DNA from 3 places in the Paenibacillus sp. S33 genome. Region 3 is predicted to be linked to each of the others. Evidence: riboswitches for the same ligand, from Rfam matches in the RefSeq annotation. Region 3 holds a riboswitch; each other region holds the start of a gene.
What was found. Region 3 has a riboswitch for glycine ahead of ACWGXJ_RS19220 (alanine/glycine:cation symporter family protein). Riboswitches for the same ligand answer to the same signal wherever they lie in the genome.
Positions count from the first base shown of each region.

Region 1: it holds a riboswitch for glycine, as region 3 does, so the genes downstream of both, gcvT (glycine cleavage system aminomethyltransferase GcvT) here and ACWGXJ_RS19220 (alanine/glycine:cation symporter family protein) in region 3, are expected to answer to the same signal.
Region 2: it holds a riboswitch for glycine, as region 3 does, so the genes downstream of both, sdaAB (L-serine ammonia-lyase, iron-sulfur-dependent subunit beta) here and ACWGXJ_RS19220 (alanine/glycine:cation symporter family protein) in region 3, are expected to answer to the same signal.

Region 1 is NZ_JBSIEZ010000001.1:4,064,964-4,072,747, forward strand. Features, by position in the region: gene ACWGXJ_RS18475 (BglG family transcription antiterminator) at 1-1,391, opposite strand, end outside; gene ACWGXJ_RS18480 (PTS mannitol transporter subunit IICB) at 1,473-2,951, opposite strand; gene gcvH (glycine cleavage system protein GcvH) at 3,330-3,728, opposite strand; glycine riboswitch at 4,123-4,221, shown strand; gene gcvT (glycine cleavage system aminomethyltransferase GcvT) at 4,398-5,498, shown strand; gene gcvPA (aminomethyl-transferring glycine dehydrogenase subunit GcvPA) at 5,623-6,978, shown strand; gene gcvPB (aminomethyl-transferring glycine dehydrogenase subunit GcvPB) at 6,975-7,784, shown strand, end outside.
Region 2 is NZ_JBSIEZ010000001.1:417,251-425,034, forward strand. Features, by position in the region: gene ACWGXJ_RS01875 (Ig-like domain-containing protein) at 1-226, shown strand, start outside; gene sdaAA (L-serine ammonia-lyase, iron-sulfur-dependent, subunit alpha) at 298-1,197, opposite strand; gene sdaAB (L-serine ammonia-lyase, iron-sulfur-dependent subunit beta) at 1,187-1,876, opposite strand; glycine riboswitch at 2,088-2,203, opposite strand; gene ACWGXJ_RS01890 (DUF6359 domain-containing protein) at 2,419-4,017, shown strand; gene ACWGXJ_RS01895 (ABC transporter ATP-binding protein) at 4,343-5,374, shown strand; gene ACWGXJ_RS01900 (ABC transporter ATP-binding protein) at 5,352-6,278, shown strand; gene opp4B (oligopeptide ABC transporter permease) at 6,293-7,261, shown strand; gene ACWGXJ_RS01910 (ABC transporter permease) at 7,290-7,784, shown strand, end outside.
Region 3 is NZ_JBSIEZ010000001.1:4,224,140-4,231,923, reverse strand. Features, by position in the region: gene ACWGXJ_RS19230 (LacI family DNA-binding transcriptional regulator) at 1-444, opposite strand, end outside; partial or broken gene ACWGXJ_RS19225 (glycoside hydrolase family 1 protein) at 575-1,204, shown strand; glycine riboswitch at 1,373-1,449, shown strand; glycine riboswitch at 1,468-1,562, shown strand; gene ACWGXJ_RS19220 (alanine/glycine:cation symporter family protein) at 1,723-3,141, shown strand; gene ACWGXJ_RS19215 (iron-containing alcohol dehydrogenase) at 3,199-4,371, opposite strand; gene ACWGXJ_RS19210 (carbohydrate ABC transporter permease) at 4,520-5,347, opposite strand; gene ACWGXJ_RS19205 (carbohydrate ABC transporter permease) at 5,370-6,245, opposite strand; gene ACWGXJ_RS19200 (ABC transporter substrate-binding protein) at 6,278-7,561, opposite strand; gene ACWGXJ_RS19195 (PTS transporter subunit EIIC) at 7,759-7,784, opposite strand, start outside.

The DNA.
Region 1 (7,784 bases), 160 kb from region 3:
ATGATCAGATCATAATCCTCCTTGGGAATCCGCGCCGCCTCGTACCATGAAGCCCTATCCACAATTTTGATCTGTGGGAGCTCTTTGGCGAGCCTTGTTGCCAGAAGTCTGGATGATCCAATGCCGCTCGTGCAGACTACAATGGCCCGCACCTCCCGACGCAATTGTCGCAGCCGCTCCAGCGAAGCGCCGAAATGCATGACGAGAAATCCGATCTCTTCATCAGGCACTTTCATTTCTGTCATGCTCGCCGCAGCCTTTTTCACTGAGTCAAATAAGCTGCTGTAATCCTTGCGGATTTGCTGAAGGAGAGGGTTACGAATCGACCTGCCTTCCTTCAAACGTTTGAATACCGGAGCCATATGGGCAATCAGTCCTTCACGCAGAACACGGTCCTCTTCCAATGGCGTGCCTGTCTCTTCCTCCACACGGCGAATCAACTCATGAACCGACTCCAACAGAACAAGATCATCCAACGGCAGTAGTCGGGTGGAGTGATCCTCGGCATCACGAAACAGCAGCCTGAGATAAGATCGTTCCGGCTCCGGAAATTCAATATCCAGTGCCTCTGACAACTCCGTGCATATGCGTTCCACCATAGCTGTGCGAAGCATGATATTTTCATCCGAATCTGTTTTTAAATACGAGAGAAGAGAATCCATAACATACCCGAGTCGCAGGCGTGCCAGCGAAACGCAAATTTGAATCAGCAGCTCCATATACTTGCTTTCCACCATGTTTTCCAACCATTTTTCATGGGGCTGCCAGAGGGCCTTTTCCACGATTAGCAGGTTATCTCTGCCAATCATCTCCAGCAACTTGTCGGCAACACGGGTTACAGGACGAAGTTCTTCCCGGGCTGAAAACAGATCGGATTCATCCAAATATTCGAGAGCCAGCTCGGAAATCGCCCGTCTTTTGTCTGTCTCCCGCCCTGTAATCTCGACCCCGTACCCCCGTCTGCGCACAAGCATGAGTCCACGTTCCTCAATCCAGTCTTGCAATTCGTCTAGATCATGACTGACCGTAGTTACCGTGACTTTCAGATCTGAAGCCAGCGCCAACAGCTTGATCGGCTCCCGTGTATCCAGCAGCATGCAGAGAACCACGATCTTTCTCTCCTCAGCCGAATATTCGTCTGACTTCGTATGCAGCAATTGTTTTCGCAGGCATACAAGCTGAGCTGGATCAGCATCTATACAGATACCGATCCCTGACTTTTTCTCCAGCTTCACCTCATGAGCTGCCAGCCAATGCTCGACTGCACCCAGTTCCCGATGAACCGTCCTTGTGCTGACATTGATCTTCGTAGCAATTTCCCCGGCTGTAACCTCTTTGGACTGCTCCAGAAGATATTCCACGATGTCACGTTGTCGTTTCGTAATATTCATAAGCGCATACCGTTCCTTCCCAAGCTCATCCCTCCAGCAGGAGACGTACATTGCATACAGTCCGCCTGACTTCGATGGGGATTAAGAATCGGATTTCAGACGTTCAACCAGCGCTTCGTATTCAGGACTCTTCAGAAAATTGTCAATGGAAATGTGCTCAGCTTTCGGAGCTACTGTTTTAGCCCGGTCTGTCAACGTTTTTTGCGTAATGACAATATCCGCATCCTGTGGAATTTCACTGATTGCCGTATTCGTAACTGTTACGCCCACACCCGCCTGCTTCATTTTTTTGCGTAAAATCGAGGCACCCATAGCGCTTGAACCCATACCTGCATCACAGGAAAAGACGATTTTGTTCACTTCGGATTTATCCTTGAGCGTTCGATCTGCAGCAATTTCTGCAGCACGATCAGATTCGTGGTTATCTTCCATTACAGTGGCGTTAGCACTTGCACTCTTGCTTTGACTTTTCATATCTTTCAGGCGGGATGCAGCTTCCTCCAGCCCCTCTTCTTGTTGCTTACCAGTCTTGAGTAACACTGCGGCAACAGCAAAAGATACGACCGCAGCAGCGATCACCCCGCTTAGCATTGGCAAATATCCACCTTTTGGCGTCATTAGAAAATAGGCGATGATGCTGCCCGGCGAAGGAGCAGCAACCAGTCCGGCGCCTGTCAACATGAAACAGAAGGTTCCCACAACGCCCCCAGCTATAGCAGCAAGAATCAAAATCGGCTTCATCAAAATATAAGGGAAATAAATTTCATGAATCCCGCCGAAAAAATGAATGATGACTGCGCCAGGAGCCGACGACTTCGCAGAGCCTTTACCGAACAGGCAGTAGGCCAGCAAAATACCGAGCCCCGGCCCAGGGTTGGATTCCAGCATGAACAGTACGGATTTCCCTGTTCTTGCAGCTTCCTCCAACGCAATCGGACTTAATACTCCGTGATTCAGCGCGTTGTTTAAAAATAATACTTTTCCGGGCTCAATAATGAGGTTGACAAGCGGCAGTAGCCCTGCGTTCACGAGGAACTGTACCCCTGCCGACAATACTTGACTGATCATTTGTACAACCGGGCCGATCGCCACATGGGCAAGCAGTGCTAGAATGGCACCGATAATACCGGCCGAAAAATTATTGACCAGCATTTCAAAGCCTGATCTGACTTTGCCTTCAATGGCCTTGTCGAACTTCTTCAATATCCACGCAGCCAGCGGACCAGCGACCATCGCGCCCAGGAACATCGGGATATCGGCTCCCACTATGACACCCATCGTCATAATGGCACCAATCACACCTCCACGTTGTCCGTGAATCATCGTGCCTCCCGTGTAACCAATCAGCAGCGGCAGCAAATAATTTTTCATCGGATCAACCAGTTGTGCAAAACCTTCGTTCGGGAACCACCCGGTCGGAATAAAGAGTGCCGTAATCAATCCCCACGCGATAAAGGCTCCCATGTTGGGCATAACCATACCGCTGAGAAAACGGCCAAAACGCTGTACGGCGACACGAGTGCCTCCTTTTGAACTTGGCTTTGCGTCCAATGTACTCATATTCAAATCCTCCTTGTAGGTAAGCATCACTACCTTTTCTTAAAATTCATACTAAATGACAGCGCTATCTTCATCAACGAAATGAAAACGTACTTTCGTCATGAACGTTGATGACAACATTTAAATTTAAATTATCCGAGAAGGTATTATACCTGCATAATTCTTCTTAATATGACCTGTAGCTATAGAAATTAGTCGAAAAACCGTACTGGATTATGTATGATTCTTACTATAGGGACAACCCTCTACATCAGAATAAAACACGTAATTACGTCTGCAAAAAGACAAAAAAATAGCCGCTATGTCAAATCATAGCGACTGTTGTATACAAAAATCGAGCAGACAAATAACACTCTTATTCCATACTACATTGCTCCATTACTGCTCATCGGAAATCAACTGCTCGTATTGATCCGCAGACAGTAGCTTGCCCAATGCTTCCTCCACATCTTTACCCATCTCTACTTCGATCATCCAACCTTTTTCATAGGGAGATTCATTCACTAGCTCAGGCGTACTTTCCAGCGCTTCATTCACTTTTAATACGGTTCCCGTCACCGGAGCAAAAAGGTCGGATACCGTCTTCACCGATTCAATCGTACCGATCTCCGCTCCCTGCTCAATCGTTACTCCCACCTCAGGTAATTCTACAAAAACAATATCACCCAGTTGATGCTGTGCAAAGTCTGTAATACCAATCCGCAACGTTCCATTCTCTGTGCGCTGAACCCACTCATGTTCGTCTGTATACCAAAGTTGCTGCTTTACTTCACCCATCCTGTTCCCCTCACTTCCATATGAATAAAATCGCTTTTGCTCACCTGTATTAGACAGGTTAAGATTATGACAACAGGAACACTCATGTCAATAATACTAACAAAAATACTTCATATGACCTCATATGGCGTACTATATAAAAATATGATAACTTATAACAAACGCTTACATATCCTTATTTATATATTAAATGTTTTTTCTATTGTTTTTGATGACATTTTTATTGACATTTTGAATGAATTTGCGTATTAATGGGTTATAGCAAATGCTTTGGAAAACACCCCGACAACTGCAAACGCGGATGAACGCGGAGGGAGAGACTGCCAAAAAGATTCGCATAGCTGTTGCCGCTTATGAAACATAAGTGCACGCGAATCGGATCAAGTTGTTATCTGCAAAGCCAGGTAATATACTGTTGATCCCGAAGGTAGCGCCGAAGGAGTAAGCCTGCATTGCAGGTGAATCTCTCAGGCAAAAGGACCTCTGCCGGACGCATCTCTGGAGAGCATTCGCTATTGGAGCGGATCACCCAAGGGGAAACCCGGTACATACCGGGGTAACTTTCTGGTATCAAGGACAGAGCTGAAAAAAGAGTGTAGACTGCCGTCTATACGTTTTTTTCGGCCTGTCTTTTTTGTTTAGCCGATCACACCGGATAGGAGTGGAAAAATGACTAATTTGCGAAAAACACCGCTATATTCGTCCTACGGGACGCAGTCTGGGGTTCGTTGTATTGACTTTGGCGGCTGGGAGCTCCCCGTTCAGTTTAGCGGCATTCAAAAGGAGCATGAGGCCGTCCGGCAACGTGCGGGTTTATTCGATGTATCGCATATGGGCGAATTTTTGGTTGAAGGCAAAGAGGCCGAAGCTTTTCTGCAAAGGGTGACCACAAATGATGTCAGCCAGTTGGAACCAGGTCAGGCACAATATTCACTCCTGTGTTACCCCGATGGAGGGGTAGTAGACGACCTGCTTGTTTACTGCAAAGGACCGGAGCGCTACATGCTCGTTGTGAACGCCTCTAACATCGATAAGGATTGGGATTGGCTAATTCGCCATATACCTGCATCCGTTCACATGGAGAATGTGTCTGATGCGATAGCATTGCTGGCGTTGCAAGGACCGGAAGCAGCACGTATTGCCGCAGCCGTGGCAGATACGGACATTACGAATCTGGCATCTTTCCGCTTCCATGAGAATGTGCCATTGTTCGGAGCAAAAGCACTCGTCTCACGAACCGGATATACGGGCGAAGACGGTTTTGAGTTTTATGTACCTGCTGCGGAAGCACCAGCCGTATGGGAGGGTTTGCTTCGTTCCGGTGAGTCGTATGGGCTGATTCCCGCTGGACTTGGTGCTCGGGATACCCTACGCTTTGAGGCACGGTTGCCGCTGTACGGACAGGAGTTATCTGCCACGATTTCACCGCTCGAAGCCGGTCTAGGGTTCTTCGTCAAGCTGAATAAAGGAGATTTTATCGGTAGAGAAGCACTGCAACGTCAGAAAGATCAAGGGATTCCTCGCAAATTGATCGGGCTGGAAATGATGGATCGCGGTATCCCTCGCGCCCATTACCCGGTATTCGCAGAAGGACAACACATCGGTGAGGTCACAACGGGGACTCAGTCGCCCACCTTGAAGCGTAATCTCGGCCTCGCCTTGGTAGACAGTCGTTTTAGCGCCCTCTCCACACCGCTGGAGGTTGAGATTCGTGGCAAACGCTTGCGTGCCGAGGTGGTGGCAGCACCCTTTTATAAACGCCCACGCTGATCTTAAACTCTCCTCATTTCTATAAAGCAAACATGTCAGATATGTACTTCCGGGTTTTCTTCTCACACTTTTTTATTAGCTAATTTACGATTTAAATTTTGCTTTTCGAAAGGAGCCAGAACCTATGAAGCAGCATCGTTATCTCCCTATGACTGAACAGGATCAAACCGAAATGCTGCGTGTGGTCGGCGTTTCATCCATCGATGATTTATTCAGTGACATTCCAGAGGCCATTCGATATCAAGGGGAACTCCCTCTTTCTTCTCGACTCGACGAGAGAGCCTTAACCCGCCACTTGGCCGAGCTTGCTGGACACAACGCCAATACAGACACACATGCCAGCTTTCTTGGCGCAGGAATTTATGATCATCATATTCCGTCCGTCATCCAGCACATCACTTCACGCTCTGAATTCTATACAGCCTACACCCCCTATCAGCCGGAAGTAAGCCAAGGCGAGCTACAAGCCATTTTCGAATTTCAGTCGTATATTTGCGAATTGACGGGCATGGCTGTAGCTAATGCCAGCATGTACGACGGAGCGACTGCACTGGCGGAAGCGGGCTCACTGTCCGCCGCAGCTACCCGCCGTAAACAGCTTATCGTATCAAGGTCCGTCCATCCGGAGGCACGTCAGGTATTGGCAGCCTATGCACGCGGATTGGATTTGGACATCGTGGAGATCGGCTGTTCGGACGGCGTAACGGATGCTAATGCGTTAGCGGCGGCCGTATCGGAACAGACTGCGGCTGTTTTGGTCCAAAGCCCCAACTTTTTCGGAGCCGTGGAAAACCTGAAGCCGATGGCTGATCTCATCCATGCGTACAAAGGTCTTTTGGTCGTCAGCGCCAACCCACTGGCACTTGGCTTGCTGGAGACACCCGGCAAACAGGGCGCGGATATTGTGGTAGGAGACGCGCAGCCACTTGGCATCTCATCTTCTCTCGGCGGTCCGACCTGTGGATACTTTGCCGTTTCTCAGGCACATATGCGCCGTATCCCCGGCCGTATTGTGGGTCAGACCACTGACCGTAACGGTAAACGCGGTTTCGTGCTGACCTTGCAAGCACGGGAACAACATATCCGCCGCGAAAAGGCCACGTCTAACATTTGCTCCAATCAAGCGTTGCTAGCTTTATCTGCATCTGTATACTTGTCTGTCATGGGTAGACAGGGGATCAAGGAAGTAGCCGAGCTAAATTTGCATAAAAGCCGTTATGCTTTAGAGCAATTGCTGAGCTTGAAGGGCGTAACTGCCTCATTTAACGCACCGACCTTTAACGAGTTTGCCCTTAGACTGCCTGAGGGTACGGATATGAGCAAACTCCAGACTGAGTTGCTAGCTGCTGGATTTATCGCTGGCTACGATTTGGGCCGGGACTATGAGGAACTTGCTGGTCACATGTTGATTGCCGTGACGGAGCAAAGAACCAAAGAAGAGATTGACCAATTTGTACACACCTTGGGGGGATTGCTATGACACACACCGGCCAGGATCAGAAACAAGGGCTGTTGAAGGAACACGATCAAGCGCTCATTTTTGAATTGAGCCGTCCGGGTCGCATCGCCTATTCTCTTCCCGAGTGCGACGTTCCCCGTCGCCCGGTGGCAGAGCTTTTGCCAGATTATGCGCTGCGCAGTGAACCTGCGGCATTACCCGAGGTATACGAAGTAGACGTTATTCGGCATTATACCGCCTTGTCCAGGCGCAATTTCGGCGTGGACAACGGATTTTATCCGCTCGGCTCCTGTACGATGAAATACAATCCGAAAGTGAATGAGGATGTCGCCCGATATACAGGCTTCGCTAAAATCCATCCATATCAGCCCGAGGAGAGCATCCAGGGTGCTATGGAGCTGCTGCATACGCTCCAAAATGATTTGGCTGCATTAACTGGTATGGATGCCGTCACGCTTCAGCCCGCCGCGGGCGCCCATGGCGAATGGACCGGGCTGATGATGATTCGCTCATACCACGAAGCACGTGGTGAGCGACGTACCAAGGTGCTCGTGCCGGATTCCTCGCACGGAACGAACCCCGCCAGCGCAACCGTCGCGGGCTTCGAAACAGTCACCCTTCCCTCCACCCCTGAGGGGCTGGTGGATCTGGATGCGTTACGTCAAGCCGTAGGCAACGACACCGCTGCGCTCATGCTGACCAACCCGAACACGCTTGGACTGTTCGAGAAGCAAATCACTGACATTGCTGCCATCGTGCATGACGCGGGTGGTCTGCTCTACTATGACGGGGCGAACTCCAACGCCATCATGGGAATTACCCGCCCC
Region 2 (7,784 bases), 3.8 Mb from region 3:
AGTCGCATTGAATTTGAAGGCAGGACAGCTGGCTAAGGTTACGGCTACAGCCACGTATAAGGATGAGTCGGAGAAGGATGTCTCCAAACCGGCTGTCTGGTCCTCGTCCAGAATTATTGTTGCGACCGTCAAAGACGGTAACATTAAGGCACAGGGCAAGGGTAAAGCTGTAATTACTGTGAAATATGCAGGTAAAATGACGAAGGTACAGGTAACCGTTCAGTAAAAAAGAGAGCAAGCATACGTCCAAGGACGATAGGCTTGCTCTTTTATTTTAAGGAGGCTACCGCTTATAATTTATGACTTATCTTTCTTGGTTGGTGTGTTGCGTGTAAGTGATTCGGTCAAACGCTTGCCAGTCGGCGTCTGGGCCAACCCGCCTTTGGCGGTCTCGCGGTGCTTCGACGGCATCGCACTGCCGACTTCAAGCATCACGTCAATGACTTCGTCAGACGGAATAGCGCTGCGCACACCCGCCAAAGCCATATCTGCTGCGGCAAGTGCAGTCACGGCTCCCAGCCCGTTGCGCACGATGCACGGGATCTCCACGAGTCCGGCGACGGGGTCGCAAATCAGGCCGAGCGTGTTCTTAAGGGCGAGACCCACGGCGTGAACAGCCTGTTCAGGCGTACCACCGCGCAGCTCGACCATAGCGCCAGCGGCCATCCCGATAGCTGAGCCAATCTCAGCCTGACAGCCTCCCTCCGCGCCAGAAATGAAGGAGTTGTTGGCGATCACGTAGCCAATGGCTCCAGCGGCGAATAGGCCGTTCACCATATGCTCATCATCCCAGCCGAACCGTTCCTGCGCACTGATGAATACACCAGGGATAACCCCACATGAGCCTGCGGTAGGCGTGGCGACAATGCGACCCATGGATGCATTAACCTCCGACACGGAGAGGGCATAAGCCATGGCGAGCGCGGAGGCATCACCGGAGCAGGTTTCCCCTGCCCGCAGATACTCGGCTAGGCGCTTGCCGTCACCGCCCGTCAATCCACTGCGGGATACGGTGTCTTGTGTCTGACCGCGATGAACGGCTTCCTTCATGACTTCATAATAATCAGACATTTGGCGAAAGATTTCTTCCTCCGTTGTATTCGTTTCTTGTACCTGCTCTTGAATCATCAAGCGGCCAATCGTGGTGGATTCTTCAGCGCATAAAGCGCTGATCTCATGCAGATGGCTAAACCGCATCGGATTCAGCTCCTTTTTTCAAATTAATCATCTTAATTTCATACATATGAGGTAAAGAACGCAGTTCCGCAATTAGTTCAGCTGGAGCAGAACTGTCCGTTTCAATGGCGGTGAGTGCTTCACCATCCCGGCCCTTGCGATCTACGTGCATATAGGCAATGTTAATGTGAGCCTCGCCCAGCGCTGAAGTTATCGCGCCCAATGTACCGGGCTTATCCGAGTGGAGAAGCACCAGCGTAGGCAACTCCCCGGTCAGATTGACCCGGAATTCATTCAGTTGCTGGACATGGATGCTGCCGCCGCCGATGGAGGAGCCCAACAGTGTGCGCTGATCCTCGCCCTTCCACAGCTCGAAACGGACAGTGTTCGGATGAGGGGCGGGGAGTCCGCTGACGGCGAATTCCACGGCCATCCCGGCTTGTTCGGCCCATTGCTCGGCATCGGGAATCCGGTGATCGTCCGTATCGTAATTAAGCAGTCCTGCGATGAGCGCCAGATCTGTACCGTGTCCTTTATACGTATCGGCAAAGGAGCCGTATAATGTCATGCGGGCACGGTCAGGCTGCGCTCCGAGCCAGTGCCGGGCAACGCGTGCGAGTCGCACCGCGCCTGCGGTGTGTGAACTGGAAGGTCCGGTCATGGCCGGGCCGATAATGGAAAATACATCTTTGAAACGCATGGTGTGGCCCCCTGTATGTTCTAATACCATACTATATGGTATTTCCGCGTCTTTGCGCGTTTATGACGGTTCCTAATGCTGACGCGCAATGTGAGCACAAAAAAGGACAGGATAAGGAAGTTTCCCTTATCTCTGTCCTCGTTACCTGAGAGTTTCGTGCGGTGTTCTTACCGCCTTACCCCTTGGGTGGCTTGCGCTCTCTCCAGAGTTGCGTCAGATGACGATACATGGACCTGAGAGATTATCCGCCAGCCGGGTGCTGGCGTCTTGCTCCTTCGGTGCCGCCAGAGTGTAGGCTCCCTGGACAGACTCTCCCGTCATCTTCATTCGCGTATACCGTTCTACATGTCTTCCTTAGGGTAATGTATGCCGTGCTCGGTGTCAATCACAGGGTTCAATTTTTACATAAACAGGTGCGTTACCAATAAAAAAGATTAAAATTTACATAATTATGGATGAAATCAGGAAGGAATTAGAAGATTGGCGGCTAATCTGATAAAGAACAAGTACATTTTTGGAAAACATAGGAGGGATATTGACGTATGGTAAAAGGCTTGCGGTTCACAGGTTCACGCTTAAAAGGGATGCTGCATCTAGCAGCAATCGTATCACTGCTGATCGGGATCTTCGTACCATTCGGTCAGGTCAAGGCAGAGGGAGCATTGACAGTAGCCGAAGCACTTCAGAGCCAAAGTAGTGGAGGTACGGTGACGGTGGAAGGCTACATCGTCGGACATGCTACCGGATCGAAAACGGCTAACTTTTCTTCTCCGTTCGCGAATGATTTTAACGTACTGATTGCCGATCAGGCAAATGAACGTAATACGTCTAATCTATTGGATGTACAGCTGACTTCAGCGTACAGAGGGCAATTTGGGCTGTCAGGCCATCCTGAGCTGATCGGCAGCAAAATTCGTGTGACGGGTACACTTGGCGCCTACAATAATTTTGGTGGAGTGAAAAGCCCAAGCGCTGTTGAACTGGTGAGCGGAAGCGAGCCGGGGGAACCAGGTGAACCTGGCGAACCTGGCAACCCGGGTCAACCCGGTACTACATTGCCGGATGGAAAAGGCAAAAAGGTGCTGTTCGATAATACGCACGCACAGACCGCTGGTGCAGCAGATTGGGTCATTGAAGGCGCCTTCTCCGACTTTGCCAATGGACTGCGTAATGTAGGCTTTACGGTAGACCAATTGAATCGTCCCATTCCTTTTACTTATGGAGAGCAGGCCATAACATATGACAAGCTGCGCCAATATGATGTGTTCATTATTGGTGAAGCGAATGTTGCCTTTAAGGCATCCGAGCAGGCTGCTCTGCTGCAATACGTGAATAACGGGGGGAGCGTCTTCTTCATCTCCGATCATTATAATGCGGACCGTAACAAAAACCGTTGGGATTCCTCCGAAGTTATGAATGGCTACCGTCGTGGAGCCTATACTAATCCGGCCAAAGGCATGACTGCAGAAGAAGCTGCATCACCGGCGATGCAAGGATTAACAAGCTCCGATTGGCTGGCGACCAACTTTGGTGTTCGTTTCCGTTATAATGCGCTTGGTGACGTGAATGCTACTGACATTGTAGCCGCAGATCAATCTTTCGGTATTACCAAGGGTGTGCGCTCGATTGCAATGCATGCAGGATCTACGCTGGCTATTATTGATCCTACCAAGGCTAAAGGCATTGCTTATATCCCTTCAGGCACGAAAAAATGGGGGAATGCTGTAGACCAGGGAGTTTATAACGGCGGGGGCCGTGCAGAAGGGCCTTATGCCGCTATCTCCAAGGTAGGTCAAGGCAAGGCAGCGTTCATCGGTGATTCTTCCCCTGTAGAAGATGCTACACCGAAATATGTGCGTGAGGAAAACGGACAGTCGAAGAAGACATATGATGGTTTCGAGGAAGTGGATGATTCCACCTTCCTGGTGCAAACGGTCCAATGGCTTGCATGGAAGCAGGACTACACGAAATTGTCTGATGTGGCAGGTTTGACTCTGGATCAACCAACGAAGCTTCTGCCATTCGAGGAGCCTGCGGCTTCCACGGAACCGCAGGCTGAGCCTTGGTCTGCTCCGGCAGCAGGCTACAAATGGTATGATCCTAGAACGTTCAAGTCTGGCTCCTATGGAGCGGCTTCGTAATTATCGTGAGGAGCTCAATGTGAGCTAGTGTTAGTTAGTCGTTTGATCCCTGTAGAGGGATCAAACGACTTTTTTTGTGATGAAAATTAACCTGTGGTTGGTTATTTCATTACATTTTGTGCCAGAAAGGCCGCGCTACTGCTGGATCATTGATTTTTTAAATGATGTTGATAGCATAATCTTAATTGATATATCCATATACTGGTGATAGGATGTATTCAAATTATTCCGACAAAAACGGTATGTAATGTTCATGAGAGGTTTTAAACATCAAACATGGTGAGAATAAGCGGGACAAGACCATGGAGAATGGAGGAAGCGCGCATTGAATACCGAACCTGTGTTGGAAATTAAAGGATTATCCGTCTCTTTTCGCATCAAGGATCAATATCACCCCGCAGTCGACCATCTGGATCTGACGGTCAACCCCAATGAAGTGCTGGCTGTAGTCGGAGAATCAGGCTGTGGCAAAAGCGCGCTGGCGCTTTCTATCCCGCAACTGCATGACATGGAACGCACACGTGTAGAGGGAGAGGTCCTTTTTAAAGGCACGGACCTGAACCGTCTTTCTTCAGGGCAAATGAACAAAATCCGCGGAGCGGGCATTGGCATGATTTTTCAGGACCCGCTGACAGCACTCAACCCGTTGATGAGCATTGGCAAGCAGATTGAGGAAAATCTTGATTATCATACGTCACTATCTACGAAGCAAAAAAGGGAACGTGTGCTGGAGCTGCTGGAAAGTGTAGATATACCGAATCCTGTGCGTGTGTATGATCAGTATCCGCATGAACTGTCAGGAGGGATGCGGCAGCGTGTGATGATCGCGATTGCCATAGCTTGCCGACCTTCTCTTATTATTGCAGATGAACCAACTACTGCGCTCGATGTAACGATCCAATCGCAAATTCTCGACTTGCTCAAACAGCTTCAACAGGAGACTGAGAGCGGAATTATCCTGATTACGCACGATCTTGGTGTTGTGGCAGAAGTAGCCGACCGCGTGGTGGTCATGTATGCCGGAGAAATCGTGGAGAGCGCTGATGTTTTTGAATTATTCAGGCATCCACAGCATCCGTATACGCGTTCTTTGCTTGCTTCTATGCCGGGATCGCATACCAAGGGGGAATCACTGCATGTCATCGGCGGTATTGTTCCCTCATTACAAGATATCCCCCGCAATAGTTGCCGCTTTGCTCCGCGTATTCCTTGGATTCAGGAGAGAGTGCATGAAGACCATCCCCAACTAAATGAAATTTCCCCTGGACATTGGGTCCGTTGTACATGTTATCAGCATTTTCATTTTGAAGACGAGGCAAAGGGGGAGGCTGCTCATGGCACTACTAGAGTTAAATGATCTGAGGGTCCACTATCCGGTGCGCGGTGGTTTCTTCCAGCGTGTTATCGATCAGGTGAAAGCAGTGGATGGCGTGTCGATCAGCATTGAGGCAGGCCAGACATACGGGCTGGTGGGAGAATCCGGCTGTGGAAAAACGACGACAGGCAGGACGATCATCGGTCTAAATAAGCTGACGAGCGGACGGCTTCTGTTTAAAGGAAAGGACCTTGCAGCTCTGAGCCGTAACAATCGCCATCCACTGCGTAGAGATATTCAGATGATTTTTCAGGACCCATACTCTTCGCTCAACCCGCGTAAGCGCGTATTGGATGTCATTGCTGAACCGCTGCGAAATTTTGAAAGGCTGAGCAGTGAGGAAGAACGAAGGAAAGTACAGACGTTGCTGGAAAAGGTCGGCCTGAATGCCGATGCAGCCTACAAATATCCGCATGAATTTTCCGGGGGGCAGCGGCAGCGGATCGGGATCGCGCGTGCGCTTACATTAAACCCCAAGCTGATCATTGCAGATGAGCCGGTGTCGGCGCTGGACGTTTCCGTGCAGGCACAAGTGCTTAATTTTATGAAGGATGTGCAGCGGGAGTTTAATTTAACGTATTTGTTCATTAGTCATGACCTAGGTATTATCCGCCATATGTGTGACCAAATCGGTATTATGTACCGAGGACGTCTAGTGGAGCAGGGGAGCGAGCAAGACATTTATGAACGTCCACAGCATCTGTATACCCAGCGCCTCATTGCAACCATTCCCAATATTGATCCTACAAAACGACTGGAAAATGCCCAAAAAAGGCGAATGCTTTTATCCTCCTACAAAACAGAGCTACCCAAACATCTAGACGCGAGTGGAAAGCCGTTTGCACTAAAATCAGTAAGTCCATCCCATAAAGTCGCGCTACCATAAGGGGGGTACAGAATATGTGGAAATTTACACTGCGTCGGCTGCTGGTTATGATCCCTCAACTTTTTGCACTGAGTGTGCTTATATTTTTCCTAGCTAAGGCTATGCCGGGGGATGCCCTGACAGGACTTATTACTTCGACACCCAATCTGAATCCGGCCGCACTGGAAGAACAGCGACAAAAACTGGGGCTGAATGATCCGGTGTGGGTGCAGTATGGGAACTGGCTCGTCCAGCTGGCTCACGGGGATCTGGGCAAATCTTATGTACATAAAATTAGCGTTACCGATCTGATTGGCAGCCGTCTGGGGAACACGTTCTTTCTGGGCGTAGTAATTCTGGTTCTGACGTATCTGATCGCCATTCCGCTCGGCGTACTCAGCGGTCGTTATCAGCATAGTCTGCTGGACAAAACCGTAGTGGGCTATACCTATCTCAGCTTTGCGACACCTCTATTTATACTCGCGTTGTTGCTGCTGTACGTATTCGGATTCAGGCTCGGCTGGTTTCCAACCAGCGGCAGTGTGGATGTAGGCGTGGAGCCGGGGACATGGTCATATTACGTGAACAAGTCGTATCATCTCATTTTACCTGCGGTTACAGGCGCATTGCTCAGTACAACGGCTACGATTCAGTATTTGCGCAATGAGGTCATTGACACAAGACTGAAGGATTTTGTGAAAACAGCGCGTTCCAAAGGGGTACCCGAAGGTAAAATTTATTCCCGACATATTTTCAAAAACTCTCTATTGCCGATTGCTGCCTTTTTGGGCTATGACCTGACGGGAGTAATTGCAGGCAATATTTTTCTTGAATCTATTTTCGGTTATCCAGGGTTGGGCCAATTATTCCTCCAGTCCATCACTCAACGGGATTTTTCAGTCGTGAACGCGCTGGTCATGATCTCAGGCTTCTTGGCGCTATTAGGAACTCTTTTATCTGATGTCATCCTCAGCAAAGTCGATCCCCGCATTCGAATTGAATAGCGAACAAGTCTAGAGAAAGGGAGGGATTATGGTGTCTATACAGGTGGAGGAGGTCTTCACGCCGGAAATCATTCGTAAATCACCATCCAGTTGGTCTGTACTGCGTCGTGAGCTGGTGCGTGACAAAATGTCCTTGGTTTCCATTGGCTTTGTAATTCTGTTCTTGATCTTTATATATGCCTCTGTCCTGTTTGTAAATCAGGATGTAGTCACGACGGTCGATTTGGGCGCGATCCGTGAAGCTCCAGGCTCAGTGCATTGGCTGGGGACAGATCGAGCGGGCAGGGATATTTTCGGTCAGCTGGTCATTGGAGCCCGCAATTCCTTCACCATCGGCTTTACGATTACATTGTTATCCGCCGCTATTGGCTTAACGTTAGGTTTGTTGGCTGGTTTTTATGGGGGACTGGTCGATAACATCATCATGCGAATCATTGATTTTATTCTGGTGCTTCCGTTTTTGATGCTGGTTATCGTATTTGTCAGCATTGTACCCAAAAGCGGCATAGGGTCCTTTATTTTC
Region 3 (7,784 bases):
GGTATGCTCCATTCGTTGCCACGACACGATCGGGCCATATTTGCAATAGGTGCTCAAAAAATCAGTGTCATTCACGCAGGAAATGATGACCAGCGCATCGACTCTTTTTCTTTTTAAATCCTCAAAGGCTTGAAGCTCTTTCTTTTTGTCTTCTCCCGAAGTATAAATAATGGTTTGAAATTCATATTGGCCTGCTACTTCCACAAAGCTGTCCAGAAAAGCGAGAACAATTTCATTAATAGTTGAAGTAATGATACCGATCTGAAGCGTCTGACCCTTGGATAGAGAAATGGCATTTCGATTAGGAACATAATCTAATTCCTGCATGATTTTCAAAATCTTAGCTCTTGTTTCGTGACTAACATGGGGGGACTGATTTAATACTCTGGATACCGTAGCTTTGGAAAAGCCCGCCAGTTTTGCAATTTGATCAAGATTCGACATGGTGCTTCTCCTCACATAAGAAAAAATACTTGACATGAAACGCGTTACAACGATTAGGATGCTTATGAAGGCATTACATCTATTTTAAAGTATCTGTCAATGCATTTCAAAGGAGAACGGTTATCGTTAGGTTGCATTGTTCGCTGAAATGGGCTTCAAAGTATTCCGTATGTCCAACCACTGGTCGCGGATTTTCCCGTATGGCTATGATGCCGAGCCGAATGAAGCAGGATTGCAATTCTACGACAATGTATTTGATGAGCTGCGCAAGTATAATATTGGCCGCTGGTAACATTGTCACATTATGAAACACCGCTAGGTCTGACGCAGAAGTATAATGGCTGGCTGGGTCGTGAAGTCATACAGCACTACGTAAATTATGCCGAAACGGTGTTTACACGCTATAAGGATAAAGTAAAATACTGGCTGACCTTTAATGAAATCAATGTAATGACCATGAGTCCGTTCACCGGTGGCGGTGTGGTTATTGACCTCTGTGCATGACACGTATCGAATTGATTACTTGCGTCAGCATATTGCCCAAATGAAGGAAGCGATTGCCGACGGTGTTGATCTGCTTGGCTACACCAGCTGGGGCCCTATCGACCTTGTGAGCATGTCTACTTCCGAAATGTCCAAGCGCTACGGATTTATTTACGTTGATCTGGATGATGACGGTAACGGAACGCTCAAACGCTCCAAAAAGGACTCATTTAACTGGTATAAAAATGTGATAGCAACCAATGGTGAAGAATTGTAATTCCATATCATCTCGGGCGGGTATAGCAGAGGACATCCTAAGGATGAAATTTGCTGTATCTGCTTTTTTGATAGACACAATAATAATATTTCAGAGGGCTTCACAAACTTTTCACTTGTAATAAGCTGAAAGTTTTCTGTATAATAAATAAAAATTTCATATGTCTGGTTGATGTTTGCGGGAGATGGAACGAAAGTTCCGACCGAAGGGGCAAAACTCTCAGGTGCTTAGGCTGGTTACAGCAACAAGCGGGGACCGTAAACGGACAGAACTCTGGAGAGACCCTTAATTGGGCGCCGAAGGTGCACCGCAGAAAACATCTGCTTAAACTCTCAGGCAAAAGGACAGAGACGCGAATAACCTGTGACAGGGAATGCCCCTAGGCTTTTTTATGAGCTATTAGAGGTAGAAACCTGCACAAGATGGTTGTATTTTTTCGTGCCTTTAACCTCTCCAGGAGTCGAATCAGCTGATTTGACTCTTTTTTGTTTTCTAATATGCTGGAGGAGCGGGTTGAAATGAATTTGGTACATGTATTAGAAACGATTGACAGCTGGATATGGGGAGCGCCGCTTCTTATTCTTGTAATGGGCACTGGGTTGTGGCTAACGATCCGTTTGAAGCTGCTCCAGGTTATTCGATTGCCTTTGGCGCTCAAGCTAATTGGTAAAGCGCCGGACGAAGGTAGCGGAGATGTAAGCAGCTTCGGAGCATTGAGTACGGCACTGGCAGCTACTGTAGGTACAGGAAGTATTGTCGGCGTGGCAACAGCGATCAAACTGGGTGGGCCCGGTTCATTATTCTGGATGCTGGTTGCAGCTTTTTTCGGGATGGCAACCAAATATGCGGAAGGATTATTATCCGTTAAATACCGTGTTAAAGACCGGAACGGACAATTTTCGGGTGGCCCGATGTATTATATTGAAAACGGGCTTGGCCGCCGTTTCAAGCCGCTGGCGATGTTGTTTGCCTTTTCTGGTGTTCTTGTAGCCCTATTTGGAATCGGTACTTTTCCGCAAGTAAAGGCTATCGTTTCTTCGACGGAAAGTAGCTTTGGAGTGCCAACGGTAGTTACAGCGATCATTATTTCCGTGTTAACGGCTGTTGTTACGATTGGAGGACTCAAAAGTATTGCCAAGGTATCCACAAAGATTGTTCCATTCATGTCGGGGCTCTATATCGTAGTTTGCTTAATTGTACTCATTAAGTTTGCAGGAGAGCTTCCTCATGCGATTGCTTTAGTATTACAAGGGGCCTTCTCGACCACATCTGCAACGGGTGGATTTGCCGGAGCAACGATTATGTTGGCGATGCGAAGCGGAGTTGCCAGAGGTATTTTTGCTAATGAAGCCGGTTTGGGAAGTGCGCCAATTGCAGCAGCAGCTGCTAAGACGAAATGGCCTGCAGAACAAGGGCTGATATCCATGACAGGCGTATTTATCGATACGATGATTATTTGTAATCTGACGGGATTTACGTTGCTGGTTACGGGAATATGGAGTGGAAATGACGATGGAGGTCTGATGACCCAGCATGCGTTTTCCAGTGCCTTTCCGGCTGGTGCAGAACTCGTGACGATTAGCCTTATTTTATTTGCATTCACAACGATACTGGGCTGGAATTACTACGGGGAACGTTGTGTTGAATATTTACTGGGTGTCAAATGGATTAAACCATACCGTTATTTGTTCATCGCACTTGTGGCAGGAGGTGCGTTCATCAAGTTGGAAGCCATTTGGCTGCTGGCAGATATCTTTAACGCAATGATGGCTTTCCCGAATCTGATTGCACTGCTTGGCTTATCGGGAATCGTAGTTGCAGAAACCCGAACCTATATGGATTCTCTGTATCCTAATAAGAAAAAGGGCATTCTTGCAGGTGCCAATGTAGGGGCTGCTATTCAAGTAGAAGAAAAGGGACAAACGGTTAATTCATAAATTCCAAAAGGGAGTGCCCTCAGCCATCACAGGCTTGAGGACACTCCCTTTTGAATGTTACAACGATGCACGCAAAATAGCTAAAATATCTTCTTGATTCAGCTTTTTATAATTACCAAATCCTCCGTACTCCATTTCACGGGCTGCAATGTCCGCGATTTTTTCCAATTGCTCATCATTAATATTGTAATCGGCCAGCGTAGAAGGGGCACCGAGACTTGTCCAGAATGCACTAAGACGGTCAATACCTTCCAAGGCGATTTCTCTATCTGTTTTACCTACGGTGTCTAAGTCAAACATGCTGAGCATCAGCCGCTTCATGCGTGCAGCATCCTGATCCACTGTATGTCTCATCCAGTTGGGAAACAGAATTGCCAGACCGCCAGCATGAGGAATATCATATACAGCGGATAATGCATGTTCAATCGTATGCGAAGCCCAGTCCCCGAAGTAGCCCATTTGCAGTGTTCCGTTAAGAGCAATCGTTCCGGCATATAAAATCGTTTCACGATGCTCGTAGTTGTGCAAATCCTCTAGCAGTTTAGGTGCAGTTTCGATCACGGTTTGCAGCACGGAAAAGCACATACGATCTTGCAACGGTGTATTTTTAACATTGTGAAAATACTGTTCAAACACATGGCTCATCATATCCACCATGCCATATACCGTCTGATCACGTGGCACAGAAAAGGTATTTTTAGGGTCCAGAATGGAGAATTTCGGATGCGTCACCGCACTGCCCCATACGTATTTTTCGTTCGTTTCCCAGTTGGTGATGACAGAATCCGGATTCATTTCTGAACCGGTGGCGGCGAGTGTGAGGATGGTGCCGAATGGTAGAGCCTCGGTCGGCATGTGCTTTTTGTTGATAATATCCCACACATCGCCGTCATATTTAGCCCCTGCTGCGATGGCTTTGGTGCAATCAATAACGCTTCCGCCGCCTACTGCAAGTAAGAAGTCGATGTTTTCATTTCGGCAAATGTCGATGCCCTTCTTAACGGTGGACAAGCGCGGATTCGGCTCTACGCCGGACAATTCATGAATATTGAGATGTAGCGGCTCTAACGCGTCTAATACCTGGTCATACAGACCATTTCGCTTGACACTTCCGCCTCCGTATATCAGTAAAATATTTTTGCCGTAATTCAGCAGCTCCTGCTGCAGTTCTTCAATTTGATTGTCTCCAAATATTAATTTGGTGGGGTTATAATATGTGAATTTGTTCATCTGGAAAGTTCCCCTCAGTTCATAGTTCATGTTCAAATCGTAAATCGCTTAACCTGATTGCCTGTTGGATACCTAACTTCATCATGTAAGCTATTTGAAATGACGATTAACCATTATACATGAAATGAATAAGGGAATTCAAGTAAATCTAATCTTTGACCGCTCCAGCGGCAAGATCGGAAATAAACTGGCGGCTAATGAAAAGAAACAAAATAATAAGTGGCAGTACAGCCAGCAGGGTGCCCGCAATGACCATCGCATAATCCGTATTGTAAATTCCGTTCAATTGTGACAGTGCAATCTGGAGCGTGAATTTACGCTCATCCGTTAAGACGATTAGCGGCCATAAATAATCATTCCAAGTTCCTATAAAGGTAAAGGCGCCGAGAAAAGCGAACGCAGGACGTAGAATAGGCAGTGCTACATTCAAGTACAGTCGAAAAAAGCTGCATCCGTCCATCCGGCCCGCATCCAGCAGTTCCTTTGGAATGGATTCTTCCGCATATTGACGAATCCAGAAAATGCCGAAGGCATTTACCATCCCCGGGATGATAAGCGCTTTGAACGTACCTACCCATCCAAAGGAGGCCATCATGACAAAGGAGGGGACAAGCGAAAGTTGTGAAGGGACCATCATCGTAGCTAGCAGAACGATAAATAGCACTTTTTTGCCCGGAAAATCAAACTTGGCGAATGCAAAACCTGCCAGTGAATCGAAAAACAGAACCAATAGGGTAACAGAACTGGCTACAAAAAGGGTATTAAAAAAGGCTCCGACAAAATTAATCTGCTGTAATACTCTCGTTATGTTATCCAAGAAGTGGCTGCCAAACCACAATTGCGGTGGAAAACGGTAGATGTCTGAAGTGGTACGAGTTGCCATGACGATCAGCCAGTAAAATGGAAACATCGACAGGATGATTCCCACCAACAATCCGGCATATAAAAAAAAGGATTTTGCGCGTGTCTGCATCATGTTGTGAAGCTCCTTCCCATCGTTATTTTTTACCTTGAACGAGTTTCCAGTTTATGATGGAGAATAGAGCAATGATGAGGAACATGCCCCATCCGACGGCTGCACCATATCCAAAATAGTTGTTAATGAACGACTCGCGGTACAGGTATAAAACGATGGTCATGCCACTTGCCCCGGAACCGCCGTCATTACCGACCAGGACCTGTGGCTCGGTGAAGAGCTGCATACCGCCGATGGTGGACGTAATGACCGTAAACAGAATGACTGGGCGCAGCATGGGGATAGTGATGCGGAAAAAAGCTTGCGCTCCGGTTGCCCCGTCTATTTTGGCGGCCTCATACAGCACATGCGGAATACTCTGGAGTCCGGCCAAATAGATGATTGCGTTATAGCCCATCCATCTCCATACGACCATAGAAGAAATGGCAATTTGGATACCCCATGGCACATTCAACCATTGAACCATGGGTAGTCCCAAGAGTTGCAGAAGGTAGTTGAGAAATCCAAAATTGTTGGCAAATAAGGCACCAAATATGATGGCAACAGCCACAATAGACGTCACATTGGGCAGGAAGAATCCAACTCGCCATAAGGTGCGCATTTTCACAAAAGGGGCATAAAGCAGAAAGGCAATAATCAGTGCGAAGAATAGCATCGGAATCGTTGCATACACCCAGATCACAAAGGTGTTGCCTACAGCCTGCCAAAATTCATTGTCTGTCACAAGGTAGCGAAAATTGCCCCAGCCGTTGTAGGTCATGTCTCCGATCCCGTCCCATTTGTGAAACGCTAGATATAATGAAAAGCCAATCGGAAACAGTCCAAAGATACCAAACAGCAGATAAAACGGCGAGATCGCAGCATAAACGGCACGGTGCTTCCAGATTTCTCTCAGCATAATGTCCACACGCCTTTTTTGAATTTTGTTTTTTATCGCTGTAATTCCCGTTCGATTCGATCCATGGTTTCCGTCCATAATGCATCGGGATTGGCATCCTGCTTGGCGACATTAGCAAGGCGACGGGTCACAATGCCGTGGATGACAGGATAGCGCTCGCCGAAATAGCTGCTTTTCACATGACGTGCGGAAGTGGCAAAGATGAGTCCGGTGGCCTGACCACCAAAGAAAGGCTCGGGTGTCTCCATGATAGGATCGTCATAGACGCCGGGAGTGGACGGGAACAGTCCGATTTTGTGGTAGGCTTCCAGCTGGTGTTCCGGGTTTTGCAGCCAGGTCAGGACTTCAAAAGCTTCTTTGGGATGTTTGCTGGATTTGAGGATAGAAATGAATGACCCTCCCAGATTGCCGTCTCCTCCAGGAGCACGGGCGACTCTCCATTTACCCGCTGTATCCGGCGCGGCCTCTGTGAGAACTTGCTTCATCCAGATAGCCCCTACAAAAGAGGCAATTTTGCCGTTATTGACCGAAGCGTTCCATTCGGGAGTCCAGCCATCTGCGTTGGCGAGCAGATGCTTCTTGTGGAAATCGACAGCAGTTTTCCAGCCCAGACGGATATCAGGAGATTGATTGCCGATGTAGCTGCCATCCGGCTTGAAGTAAAGGTTTGTGTGCTGAGCGAGTACCTGATTGTAAACGTTTACAATATTATCAGCCAAAAATGAACGGCTTCCGAATTTCTGCTGAAGTTGTTCTCCGGCTGCCATGTAATCATCCCAGGTGCGGATGGAGGCACTAACCTTTTCAGGATCACTAGGCAAGCCTGCTTGTGCAAACAGATCACTTCGGTAGAAGAGGGCGGTAGGCCCAGTATCCATGGGAAATGCAATCATTTTACCATCAGGAGTGATCCCTTGATTCCATTTCCATTCCAAATATTGATCCTTCAAGCGGTCTGCTCCGAGTTCCCTTAAGTCATAAAAACGATCCGCACTGGGGAACAGCTCCACCATCCAATCGTTCAGAGCTACGATGTCTGGTTCACCGGAACGAGCTGCGAGCGTTGTCTTCAGTTTGGCTTTGAAGTCACCGCCTATTTTTTGAGTTTTTAATTCAATGTTGGGAAATTGTTTTTCCGCCTGGGCGAGTAGTTCATCGTCAATTGAACGGTTCCAGTACCATAATGTAAGCGTTATCTTTTTTCCGTTTGACAAATTAGTTTCAGATGATTGACTTTCAGAGGACGAGGGTTCACTACAAGCACTGAACATCGTGAGAAAAGCAAGACATAGTACCAGCCATTGTACTGTCTTCACATCATTTCCCTCCTTGCTGTCTGAGATAATCTGCCTGCTAAACAAGTTGTAAATGGTTTAGCTCCATCATATGAAGCTGTTACCCATTTATGTGCATTGCCTTAACCAAAAACAAAAAATTTGAAACGTTTATTACTAAAAAAAAGCACGCGCGTCTGTTATATGAAGAACGCACGTGTTTAAGTTAGGGATTCAGCCTATGACATCAGCCGCTGTATTTCAT